DNA from 2 places in the Amycolatopsis sp. w19 genome. Region 2 is predicted to be linked to the other one. Evidence: riboswitches for the same ligand, from Rfam matches in the RefSeq annotation. Region 2 holds a riboswitch; the other holds the start of a gene.

Region 1 (6,276 bases), on a different contig from region 2:
CCAGGTCGGTCATCAGCGAGATGCTCGCGTTGGCGTCGACCAGGTTCCACCAGCGGTCGACGACGGCGGCCGGGTACGGCTCGTGGCCGGCCATCAGCTGGCGCACCGCCTTGCGGACCGCCTCCAGCTCCGGGGCGGCGAGACCGGTTTCGGCGTACGCGGGCGCGTACCCCGCGGCCAGCAGCAGCTGATTGCGTTCCCGCAAGGGCACCTCCAGGTGTTCGCCGAGCCGCAGCACCATCTCGCGGCTCGGCTTGGACCGGCCGGTTTCGACGAAGCTCAGGTGCCGGGTGGAGATGTCCGCCGAGATGGCGAGGTCCAGCTGGCTGATCCGGCGGCGGTCACGCCATTCACGAAGGAGTTCCCCGACGGGGCGGCCCGCGCGGCCCGCGGTCAGTGTGGTCGTCACGATCACGAACCTACGGCCACCGGCGCCGGGCCGCCATTACCTCCCGCGTAATCGACGGGACCCACCCTCGGCCGACAGAGTTGCGGCATCGGTTACCCCACAACAGAACGAGGAGACACCATGTCGGACATCCAGCGCGTCGCCGAGCAGTACATCGCCGTGTGGAACGAGACCGACGCGGACAAGCGCCGCGCGCTCATCACCGAAGTGTTCACCGAGGACGCCGTCTACACCGACCCGCTCGGCGCCGTGACCGGCCGCGACGGTGTCGACGGCTTCATCGCCGGCGCGCAGGCCCAGTTCGCGGGCTTGAAGTTCAGCCTGCCCGCGGCGCCCGACGCGCACCACGACATCGCGCGGTTCCAGTGGTACCTCGGCCCGGAGGGCGCCGAGGAGCCGCTGGCGATCGGTTTCGACGTCATCACCGTCGAGGACGGCCGGATCAAGCAGGTGCTGGGTTTTCTCGACAAAATGCCCGGCTGACGATCAGGCGAAGGCCTCCGGCGGCGGACAGGAGCAGACGAGGTTGCGGTCCCCCGCGGCCCCGTCGATCCGCCGCACCGGGGGCCAGATCTTCGACGCGGTGAAGCCGGCCGGGAAGACCGCGATCTCCCTGCTGTACGGGCGATCCCACTCGCCCGCGAGACAGCGCGCGGTATGCGGCGCGTTCCGCAGCGGGCTTCCCTCCACCGGCCACTCCCCCGCGGCGACCTTCTCGATCTCGCCGCGGATCGCGATCATCGCGTCGCAGAACCGGTCGAGTTCACCGAGATCCTCGCTCTCGGTGGGCTCGACCATGAGCGTTCCCGCCACCGGGAAGGACATCGTCGGCGCGTGGAGCCCGTAGTCGGCCAGCCGCTTGGCGACGTCGTCGACGGTGACGCCGGTCCGTTTGGTGAGCGCGCGGAGATCGAGGATGCATTCGTGCGCGACCAGGCCGTCGTGCCCGGAGTACAGCACCGGGTAGTGCGCGGCGAGACGTTTGGCGACGTAGTTGGCGTTCGCGACCGCGGTCAGCGTCGCCCGCTTCAAGCCTTCAGCACCCATCATCCGGACGTAGGCCCAGGAGATCGGAAGGATCGACGCGCTCCCCCATGGCGCGGCGCTGATCGGCCCCACTCCGGTGGACGGGCCCGCGTCCGGCTGCAGCGGGTGGTTCGGCAGGTACGGCGCCAGATGCGCGCGGACGCCGATCGGCCCGATCCCCGGCCCGCCGCCACCGTGCGGGATGCAGAAGGTCTTGTGCAGATTGAGATGCGAGACGTCCGCGCCGAACCTGCCGTACTGCGCCACCCCGATCAGCGCGTTCAGGTTCGCGCCGTCGACGTACACCTGGCCGCCCGCGTCGTGCACCAGCGCGCAGACCTCGCGGACGGTGTCCTCGTACACGCCGTGCGTGGAGGGATAGGTGATCATGATCGCGGCGAGGTCGTCCGCGTGCTCGTCCACAGTGGACTTGAGATGGCCGAGGTCGATGTTGCCCTCGTCGTCGCATTTCACGACGACCACCCGCATTCCGGCCATCACGGCGCTGGCGGCGTTCGTCCCGTGCGCGCTGGACGGGATCAGGCAGACGTCACGTGCGGAGTTCCCGCGTTCGCGGTGGTACGCGCGGATGGCCAGCAGTCCGGCGAACTCGCCCTGGCTTCCGGCGTTCGGCTGCAGGGAGACCGCGTCGTAGCCGGTGATCCCGGCGAGCCAGCGCTCCAGATCCTTCACGACGGTGAGCAGACCGGCCGCGTCCTCGGCGGGTGCGAACGGATGCAGACCGGCGAACTCGGGCCAGGTGATCGGCTCCATCTCGGCCGTGGCGTTGAGCTTCATCGTGCAGGAGCCCAGCGGGATCATGCTCCGGTCGAGCGCGACGTCCTTGTCGGACAACGACCTCAGGTACCGGAGCAGCGCCGTTTCCGAGCGGTGCGCGTGGAAGACCGGATGGGTCAGGTAGTCGCTGGTGCGGCGCAGATCCGGCGGGAAGCCGTCCGCGGTGTCCGCGTCGAGCGAGTCCACATCGGACACCGCGACCCCGAACGCCTTCCACACCAAGGAAAGATGCTCACGGGTGGTCGTCTCGTCGCAGGCGACGGCGACGTGGTCGGAGTCCACGAGCCTCAGGTTGACCCCGAGTTCCCGCGCCGTGCCGACGATCCCCGCCGCGCGGCCCGGGACCGAAACCGTGACGGTGTCGAAGAATTCGCAGTGCACGACGTCGACACCGCTTTCGGCGAGGCCCGCCGCGAGTACCGTGGCCATCCGGTGTGCGCGGTTCGCGATCGCGCGCAGCCCTTCGGGACCGTGGTACACGGCGTACATCGACGCGATGACCGCCAGCAGCACCTGGGCGGTGCAGATGTTGCTCGTCGCCTTTTCCCTGCGGATGTGCTGTTCACGGGTCTGCAGCGCGAGCCGGTACGCGGGGGCGCCGTCGGCGTCCTTCGACACCCCGACCAGCCGTCCGGGCAGCTGCCGTTCGAGCCCCTGCCGGACGGCGAGGTACGCCGCGTGCGGTCCGCCGAAGCCCATCGGGACCCCGAACCGCTGCGTCGACCCGATCGCGACGTCGGCACCGAGTTCACCGGGCGACCGCAGCAGGGTCAGCGCGAGCGGATCCGCGGCCATCACCACGGCGGCGCCGAGCGCCTTGACCTCGGCGATGGTGTGATCCCATTCGCGGACGACCCCCGACGCGCCCGGATACGACAGCAGCACGCCGAAGAAGTCGCCGCCGAGCCCGAGCCCGGTGATGCCCTGGGACAGGTCCGCGGTCACCAGGTCGATGCCGAGCGGTTCGGCACGGGTGCGCAGCACCTCGATCGTCTGCGGAAGGGTGTCCTCGTCGACCACGAACCGGCTCGATTTCGCCTTGCCCGCCCGGCGGACCAGCGTCATCGCCTCGGCCGCGGCGGTCGCCTCGTCCAGCATGGACGCGTTCGCGATCGGCAGCCCGGTCAGGTCGGCGACCATGGTCTGGAAGTTGAGCAGCGCTTCGAGGCGGCCTTGCGAGATCTCCGGCTGATACGGCGTGTACGCGGTGTACCAGGCCGGGCTCTCCAGCACGTTGCGGCGGATCACCGGCGGGGTCACGGTGTCGTGGTAGCCGAGGCCGATCATCTGGACCATCGGCCGGTTGCGCCCGGCCAGTACGCGGAGTTCGGCGAGCGCGCCGGTCTCGGTGGCGGGCGGCGGCAGATCCGGCGGTGTCGCGGACTCCCGCAGCGACGCGGGGACGGCCCGCTCGGCGAGCTCTTCGAGGGAGGCGACGCCGACGACGTCGAGGATGCGCGCGAGCTCTTCCGCGCCGGGACCGATGTGCCGGTCCGCGAAGAGGGTTCCGGATTCGAGAGCGGCCAGTGAAACAGGCTCCATCGGGGACCTCCCAAGACGCGGGGGTGGGGCCGGGACGGATTGTCCTGGCCCTCCCCACTCTGTCCGTACCCCCGAGGGGGCGCCTGAGAGTTTCGCCCGAGTGTTGAGCCAGGCTTGCACCGTCGGCGGGGCCGCCAGGCTGTGACCTGGCGAACCACTTTCCAGAGGCGTCTCTTCCGCGCGGTCCAGGGTGCCTGAGAGGTTCCGGGGAGGACTTGCTCCTTCGGCGCCGAGCTCAACGGTTATCGACTCGGTCTCTCCCGCGCGGATTCGTCGACCGCGGAAGTGAGCCTACCCTGCCGCTCGCGCGGCCTCATGATCAGCCGGTGCGACGGGCGTTGCGGCGCTGCGTGAGCTCGTCCGGCGTGACCGTTTCGATCACGCCGCCGTCGGCCCGTTCGGCCGGGAACTCGTGGATGGTGCCGCTGATCTCCTGCATCGCGCCACTGACCGCGATGCCGAAGACACCCTGCCCGCCCTGGAGTAAATCGACGATCTCTTCGGGCGAGGTGCACTCGTAGACGGTGGTGCCGTCCGAGAACAGGGTGACCTTGGCGAGGTCACGGACGCCGCGCAGGCGCAGGTGGTCGACGGCGACGCGGATGTTCTGCAGGGAGACGCCGGTGTCCAGCAGCCGCTTGACCACCTTCAGGACGAGGATGTCCTTGAACGAGTAGAGCCGCTGCGAACCGGAACCATGCGCCGTGCGGATGCTCGGCGCGACCAGCTTCGTGCGGGCCCAGTAGTCGAGCTGCCGGTAGGTGATCCCGGCGATCTGGCAGGCGGCCGGGCCGCGGTAGCCGACGAGTTCGTCCGGGAGGGAAGAGTCGGGGAACAGCTCGCCCTGCTCGCCGTCAGCGACCGGAACGAGCGGCTCTTGAGGGCTACCAGCCTCGACCACGCCATGCCTCCCCTCGCCCGACCTGGCGGCCGGCGAACAAAGCCGCGCGGACCCACGGGAGTCCGCACCGGAGTTCCTCGTCAAGACGAATGCCCCAGACATCCGAATCACACCTTGGCGATTCACCTTCATTGACGGTAAGCGCGTCCGGCAAACCGGTCAACGCGACGCGCGGTCGGCCTCAAGCTCTTCTTGAGGCTTGTCGAGGACAGTCCCCCGTTCGGCCGCAGGGTTGCCGGTTTTACCCAGCCGTGTTAATTTTTACTCATGCAAGTAAATCCCTCCACTCAAAGCGCCCTGCAAGAGGTTCAGGCGGAACTGGGGCTGTCGGTCACCGAGGCGGCCCGGCGGGCCCAGATCGTCGGGGCCGCGATCGCGACGATCGCCGACTTCGGCTACCACAAGACGTCGTTCGCGAAGATCAAGGAGCGGGCCGGGCTGTCCAGCACCCGGATCATCTCCTACCACTTCACCAACAAGGCCGGCCTGATGCAGGCGGTGGTCACCACCGCGACCGGGATGAAGGACAAGTTCCTCGAGGAGCGCATCGAGGGCAGGACCGACCGTGCCGGGCTGCTGCGCGGCTACATCGAGGCGGAGATCGCCTTCCTCGGCTCGTACCCGGAACTGGTGCGGGTCATGGTCGAGATGGCTTCGAGCGGCTCGGACGCCGAGGGCTGGTTCATGTCGGCGCCGCTCGTCGAGGAGTTCCGGACCGGGCGGCTCGAACGTCAGCTGCGCCAGGGCCAGCAGGAAGGCGCTTTCGGCGACTTCGCGGCGGACGTGATGGCGCTGTCGATCGCTCAGGCCATCGACGGCGTCGCGGCGAAGTTCGCGGCGGATCCGAAGCTGGACCTGGAGCGGTACGGCCGGGAGCTGGCCGACCTGTTCCTCAAGGCGACCGCGGCCTGACCCGCATTCAGATGACTAAACGCATACGAAGAAGGGGCGGCACCAACGGGCGCCGCCCCTTCTTCGAGTTCTCGGGATCAGGTGTCCGCGCCGCGGAAGTCCTCCGGCGAGACCGAGTCGAGGAACTCGCGGAACTTCTCGACCTCGTCCTCCTGCTCGTCGGGGATGATGAGGCCAGCTTCCTCCAGCACCGCGTCGACGGCGTGGATGGGCACCCCCACCCGCAGCGCCAGCGCCACCGAATCGCTCGGCCGCGCCGAAACCCGGATGTCCCCGTCGAAGACCAGTTCCGCGAAGAACGTGCCTTCCTTCAGGTCGGTGATGACGACCTGTTCCAGCTCACGGCCCAGCGCGCCGATGACCTCCTTGAGCAGGTCATGGGTCAGTGGACGGGCCGGGCGGACTCCCTGCTGCTCCAAGGCGATGGCGGTGGCCTCCACCGAGCCGATCCAGATCGGCAGGTAACGCTCGCCTTCGGTTTCCCGCAGCAACAAGATCGGCTGATTCGCGGGTAGCTCCACCCGCACGCCGACGACGCGCATCTCGCTCATCGGGCTTCGCCTCCCTCTCGTGCGCACGGGCTGCAACGCTTGTCTCGACGACCAAGCGACGGTAGTCCCGACGCTACCCGTCTTCCGAGCGCTGTGCTCGCTGTCTCCGACATTCTCGGTTCGCCCGTGGCAAACCC
Region 2 (6,276 bases):
GGAAGGGCCTTTCAGGCGCGGGAGTAGAAGGGCAGGGCGACGACCTCGACGGGCTCGATACGGCCCCGGATGTCGACGGAAAGCTCGGTGCCGGGCTCGGAGTGCTCCCGGTCCACGTAGGCCATGGCGATCGGGTAACCCAGCGTCGGCGAGAGGGCACCGCTGGTGACCTCGCCGATCTCGGTCTCGCCCGCCAGGACGGTGTAGCCGTGACGCGGCGCGCGGCGGCCGGAGCCCTTGAGCCCGACGCGGACCCGGGGAACGTCCTTCTTGGACAGCTCTTCGAGCGCGGCCTTGCCGACGAAGTCGTTCGGCTTCTCGAACTTGACCACACGGCCGAGACCGGCCTCGAACGGGCTCAGCTGGAGGCTGAGTTCGTTGCCGTACAACGGCATTCCGGCTTCGAGACGCAGGGTGTCGCGGCAGGCGAGGCCCGCTGGGAGCAGGCCGTGCGGCTCGCCGGCCTCGGTGAGGATGCGCCAGACGGCGGGAGCCTCACCGGCCGGGACGTACAGCTCGAAGCCGTCCTCGCCGGTGTAGCCGGTGCGGGCCAGCAGGACGTCGTGACCCTTCACCACGGCCGGGACGCTCGCGTAGTACTTGAGCGCGCCCAGGTCGGCGTCGGTGACGGCGCCGAGGATCTCGACGGCCTTCGGACCCTGGACGGCGATCAGCGCGACGTCCTCGGACTTGTTCTCGACGACCGCGTCGAAACCCGAGACCCGCTCGGCCAGCGCTTCGGCCACCACGGCGGCGTTGCCCGCGTTGGCCACGACCAGGAACTTCTCGTCGGCGAGGCGGTAGACGACCAGGTCGTCCAGCACGCCGCCGTTCTCGTCGCAGATCATCGTGTAGCGCGCCCGGCCCGGCTTCACGCCGGACAGGTTGCCGACCAGCGCGAAGTCGAGGGTGTCGGCGGCCTGCGGGCCGGTCACCTCGATCTCGGCCATATGGGAGAGGTCGAACAGGCCGGCTGCCTCGCGGACCGCCTTGTGCTCCGCCAGTTCGCTGGAATAGCGGATCGGCATCGACCAGCCCGCGAAATCGGTGAACAGCGCACCCAGTCCTTTGTGGACTCCGTGCAGGGACGTCTCTTTCGACATCAAGTGCCTCAGTTCTCGTAGGCGTTGAGCGGCGGGCAGGAGCAGACGAGGTTACGGTCCCCGCGCGCACCGTCGATGCGGCGCACCGGAGGCCAGTACTTGGACTTGCGGTTCACTCCGGCGGGGTACACCGCCAGTTCGCGGTCGTAGGGCAGGTCCCAGTCGCCGACGAGGGTCTCGGCGGTGTGCGGGGCGTTGCGCAGCGGGCTGTTGTCCGCGGCCCACTTGCCCTGCGCGACGGCGTCGATCTCCGCGCGGATGGCGATCATCGCCGCGATGAAGCGGTCGATCTCGCCGAGGTCCTCGGATTCGGTCGGCTCGACCATCAGCGTGCCCGCGACCGGGAACGACATGGTCGGAGCGTGGAAGCCGTAGTCGATCAGGCGCTTCGCGACGTCGTCGACGCTGACGCCGGTCTCCTTGGTGAGCCCGCGCAGGTCGAGGATGCACTCGTGCGCGACCAGGCCGTCCTGTCCGGTGTAGAGCACCGGGTAGTGCTGGTTGAGGCGCTTGGCCACGTAGTTCGCGGCGAGCACGGCGACCTGCGTCGCGGCGGTGAGCCCGCCCGCGCCCATCATGCGGACGTACGCCCACGAGATCGGCAGGATCGACGCCGAGCCATACGGGGCGGCGCTGATCGGGCCGACACCGGTTTCGGGGCCGGCCTTCTCCAGCAGCGGGTGGTTCGGCAGGTACGGCGCGAGGTGCGCGCGCACCGCGACCGGGCCGACGCCGGGGCCGCCGCCGCCGTGCGGGATGCAGAAGGTCTTGTGCAGGTTCAGGTGCGAGACGTCGCCGCCGAACTCACCCGGCTTCGCGAGCCCGAGCAGCGCGTTGAGGTTCGCGCCGTCGACGTAGACCTGGCCGCCCGCGTCGTGGACGATCTTGGCCAGCTCGTCGATGCCGTTCTCGTACACGCCGTGCGTGGACGGGTACGTGACCATGATCGCGGCCAGCGTGTCGCGGTTGGCCTCGACCTTGGCCCGCAGGTCTTCGAGGTCGACGTTGCCCTCGTCGGTGCACTTGACCACGACGACGCGCATCCCGGCCATCACCGCGGAGGCGGCGTTCGTGCCGTGCGCGGACGACGGGATCAGGCAGACCTCGCGTTCGGTCTGGCCGTTGGCGTGGTGGTACGCGCGGATCGCGAGCAGACCGGCGAGCTCGCCCTGGCTGCCCGCGTTCGGCTGCAGCGACACCTTGTCGTAGCCGGTGACCTCGGCCAGCCAGCCCGACAGCTGCTCGACCAGGGTGTGGTAACCCTCGGCCTGGTCGGCGGGGGCGAACGGGTGGATGCCCGCGAACTCGCGCCAGCTGATCGGCTCCATCTCCGTGGTGGCGTTGAGCTTCATCGTGCAGGAGCCGAGCGGGATCATGCCGCGGTCGAGCGCGTAGTCGAGGTCCGAAAGGCTCCGCAGGTAGCGCAGCATCGCGGTCTCGGAGCGGTGCGAGTGGAAGACCTCGTGGGTGAGGTACTCGCTCTGGCGGCCGAGGCCCGCGGGCAGGGCCTGGGCGTCGGCCGCGGGGGTGTCGACGCCGAAAGCGTTGAGCACCTTGGCGATGATCGCGGGCGTGGTGACCTCGTCGACGGCGATGCGGACGTGGTCGGCGTCGACCGGGCCGAGGTTGATCCCGTTCTCGCGCGCGACCGCGACGACCGCTTCGGCCTGACCGGGCATGCGGGCGAGGACGGTGTCGAAGAAGCCCTCGTGGACGACCTCGACGCCACCCTCGCGCAGCGCGGCGGCCAGTCCGGCGGCGCGTTCGTGGACGCGGGTCGCGATGCGCTTGAGGCCGTCCGGACCGTGGTAGACCGCGTACATCGCGGCGAGCACGGCGGGCAGGACCTGCGCGGTACAGATGTTGGAGGTGGCCTTCTCGCGGCGGATGTGCTGCTCGCGGGTCTGCAGGGCGAGGCGGTACGCGGGGTTGCCGTCGGCGTCGACCGAGACGCCGACCAGGCGACCCGGCAGCGAGCGCTCGAGCCCGGCGCGGACGGCCATGAACCCGGCGTGCGGGCCGCCGTAGCCGAGCGGGACACCGAAGCGCTGGGTGGAACCGGCGGCGATGTCGGCGCCGAACTCACCCGGCGCGGTGATCAAGGTGAGGGCGAGCAGGTCGGCGGCGACGGTGTACAGCGCGCCGGCGGCCTTCGCGGTCTCGGAGATGGCGGAGTAGAAGCCCGCGCCGCGCAGCACACCGGAAGCGCCCGGGTACTGGACGACGACGCCGAAGAACTCCTCCGGCAGGCCGGTGAGCAGGTCGCGGACCTCGACCTCGACGCCCATGGCCTCGGCGCGGGTGCGGACGACGGCGATGGTCTGCGGCAGGCACTCGGCGTCGAGGACGACCTTGTTCGACTTCGCCTTCGACGCGCGGCGCATCAGCATGACGGCCTCGGCGACGGCGGTGGACTCGTCGAGCAGGGAGGCGTTCGCAGTGGCGAGACCGGCCAGCTCGGAGACCATGGTCTGGAAGTTGAGGAGGGCTTCGAGACGGCCCTGCGAGATCTCCGGCTGATACGGCGTGTAGGCCGTGTACCAGGCCGGGTTCTCCAGCACGTTGCGGCGGATGACCGCCGGGGTGACCGTGTCGTGGAAGCCGAGGCCGATCATCTGCGTCATCGGCTTGTTGAGCGCGGCGAGCGCGCGAAGCTCGGCGATGGCGTCCTCTTCGGACGCGGCGGGGGGAAGGTCGAGGTCACGGGTGACCCGGATCGCGGACGGGACCGCGGCCTGCACCAGGGCATCGAGACTGCCGTAACCGACCTCGGCGAGCATCTTGGCCTGCTCGGACTCCGAGGGGCCGATGTGCCGGTCGTCGAAGGACGTACTGGTCAAGGGAGCTCCTTGGGTCAGGCGCCGGATAGACCGGTGCGCTGGGAACTCCCCCTCTGTCATGGCACCTGAGAGTTTCACCACCGATGAGGGTGGCTTTCACCTTGGGTGAGGCGCACTTGCGCGCCTGCTTTCCAGAGTGGCCTCGCGTGAAGCGGTAGTGGGTACCTGAGAGATTCCGGGGAGTTTGCTCCTTCGGTGCCCCACCACGTTCGTGGGGGCTCTCCCGCTCCAGCTCGACGGCCCGATCTGCAGTTGTGCGCACACCGTACCTGGCCTGTTCAGCGCGCGTCTACTTCCCACCGACCACGTCACTTGCGAGTTCCGGCTCTGATCACGCGAGTTCCGCCTCCAAGCACGCGAGTTACAGCCCCGATCACGCGAGTTACGCGTTCTCCATCATCATCTCGGCGCACATGCGGGACATGTCCGCGCAGGTCAGCGGGTTGTAATCCCAGCCGCCGGGACGTGTGACGGCCCGCATCAGAGGACTAAATGCGCCGGGGCGCGGCAGGGCCCGGGGTGAGAGGGCCCTTCACCGCATGAGACGAGGGGAAAGCGTCCTTCGGCTCCCTACCCGGGCGCGACGGCCGGCCCGAGTACATGAAGGCCCCCTTCCTGTACATAGGCGCAAGGAAGGGGGCCTTCATGTACCTCAACCGCATTCAGAGGACCAAATGCGCTGGGGCGCGGCAGAGCCCGGGGGTGAAAGGGCCCTTCACCGCACGAGATGAGGGGAAAGCGTCCTTCGGCTCCCTGCCCGGGGCGCGACGGCCGGCCCGGAGGCCGTGAAGGCCTCCTTGAGGGACTCTGGGTCTCTCAAGGAGGCCTTCACGGACAGACCAACCGCATTCAGAGGACTAAACGCGGGCAGGGGTCAGAGCGGCGTGACGTAGGCGCCCGAGATGCCGCCGTCCACCAGGAACTGCGAAGCGGTGATGAACGAGGCGTCGTCGCTCGCCAGGAACGCGACCGCGCCCGCGATCTCCTCCGGCTCGGCGAACCGCCCGACCGGCACGTGCACCAGCCGCCGCGCGGCCCGCTCGGGGTCCTTCGCGAACAGTTCCTTGAGCAGCGGCGTGTTCACCGGACCCGGGCACAGCGCGTTCACCCGGATGTTCTCCCGCGCGAATTGCACACCCAGTTCCCGGCTCATCGCCAGCACCCCGCCCTTGGACGCGGTGTACGAGATCTGCGACGTCGCCGCGCCCATCACCGCGACGAACGACGCCGTGTTGATGATCGAGCCCTTCCCCTGCCGCCGCATATGCGGCAGGACCGCCTTGCAGCACAGGTACACCGACGTCAGGTTGACCTTCTGCACCTTCTCCCACGCGTCGATGCCCGTGGTGAGGATCGAGTCGTCCTCGGGCGGGGAGATACCGGCGTTGTTGAACGCGACGTCGACCGAGCCGAAGGTGTCCACAGTGGTCTGGAACAGGGCCTCGACCTGCTCGGCGTCGGTGACGTCGGCCTGCACGAACAGGCCGCCGACCTCGTCGGCCGCGGCCTTGCCCGCCTCGGCGGAGATATCGCCGATGACGACCTTCGCGCCTTCGCTCGCCAGCCGCCGCGCGGTGGCGAGGCCGATCCCGCTGCTGCCGCCGGTGATGACGGCGACGCGGCCTTCGAAACGCTGAACCATTCCTATTCCTCCGTGCTGATGAAGACGTTCTTGGTCTCGGTGAAGGCGTCGATGGCGTCCGGCCCCAGCTCACGGCCCAGCCCGGACTGCTTGAACCCGCCGAACGGCGTCCAGTACCGGACGGACGAATGCGAGTTGACCGACAGGTTCCCGGCCTCGACGCCGCGCGCGACGCGGAAGGCGCGGCCGACGTCGCGGGTCCAGATCGAGCCGGACAGCCCGTACTCGGTCTGGTTCGCCATGGTCACCGCGTCCGACTCCCCGTCGAACGGGACCACGGCGACGACCGGGCCGAAGATCTCGTCCGAGGCCAGCGGATGCCGCAGATCCGGCGGGGTGACGACGGTCGGCGCGAACCAGTACCCGGGGCCGACGGGCGCGTTGCCCCGGAAGGCGACCGGCGCGGAATCGTCCACATAGGACGACACCTTCGCGTGATGCCCCGCCGAGATCAGCGGGCCCATCTCGGTGACCTCCAGCCGCGGATCCCCGACGACGACGCCGTTCACGGCGGGTTCCAGCAGCTCCATGAACTTCTCGTACACGCTCGACTGCACCAGGATCAGCGACCGAGCGCAGCAGTCCTGTCCGGCGTTGTCGAAGACGCCGTACGGCGCGGTGGCCGCGGCCTTCTCCAGGTCGGCGTCGGCGAACACGATGTTCGCGTTCTTGCCGCCGAGTTCCAGGGTCA

Evidence for each region. Region 2 has a riboswitch for glycine ahead of gcvP (aminomethyl-transferring glycine dehydrogenase). Riboswitches for the same ligand answer to the same signal wherever they lie in the genome.
Region 1: another riboswitch for glycine. It lies ahead of gcvP (aminomethyl-transferring glycine dehydrogenase); the one in region 2 lies ahead of gcvP (aminomethyl-transferring glycine dehydrogenase).

Annotation. Positions count from the first base shown of each region.
Region 1 covers NZ_JBPQFM010000001.1:389,953-396,228, reverse strand. The annotation lists gene ACSMFO_RS01730 (helix-turn-helix domain-containing protein) at 1-415, opposite strand, end outside; gene ACSMFO_RS01725 (nuclear transport factor 2 family protein) at 530-892, shown strand; gene gcvP (aminomethyl-transferring glycine dehydrogenase) at 896-3,775, opposite strand; glycine riboswitch at 3,947-4,048, opposite strand; gene ACSMFO_RS01715 (MerR family transcriptional regulator) at 4,095-4,676, opposite strand; gene ACSMFO_RS01710 (TetR/AcrR family transcriptional regulator) at 4,944-5,588, shown strand; gene ACSMFO_RS01705 (bifunctional nuclease family protein) at 5,666-6,139, opposite strand.
Region 2 covers NZ_JBPQFM010000013.1:94,732-101,007, reverse strand. The annotation lists gene gcvT (glycine cleavage system aminomethyltransferase GcvT) at 12-1,103, opposite strand; gene gcvP (aminomethyl-transferring glycine dehydrogenase) at 1,112-3,943, opposite strand; glycine riboswitch at 4,086-4,179, opposite strand; gene ACSMFO_RS24510 (3-oxoacyl-ACP reductase) at 4,818-5,585, opposite strand; gene ACSMFO_RS24505 (aldehyde dehydrogenase family protein) at 5,588-6,276, opposite strand, start outside.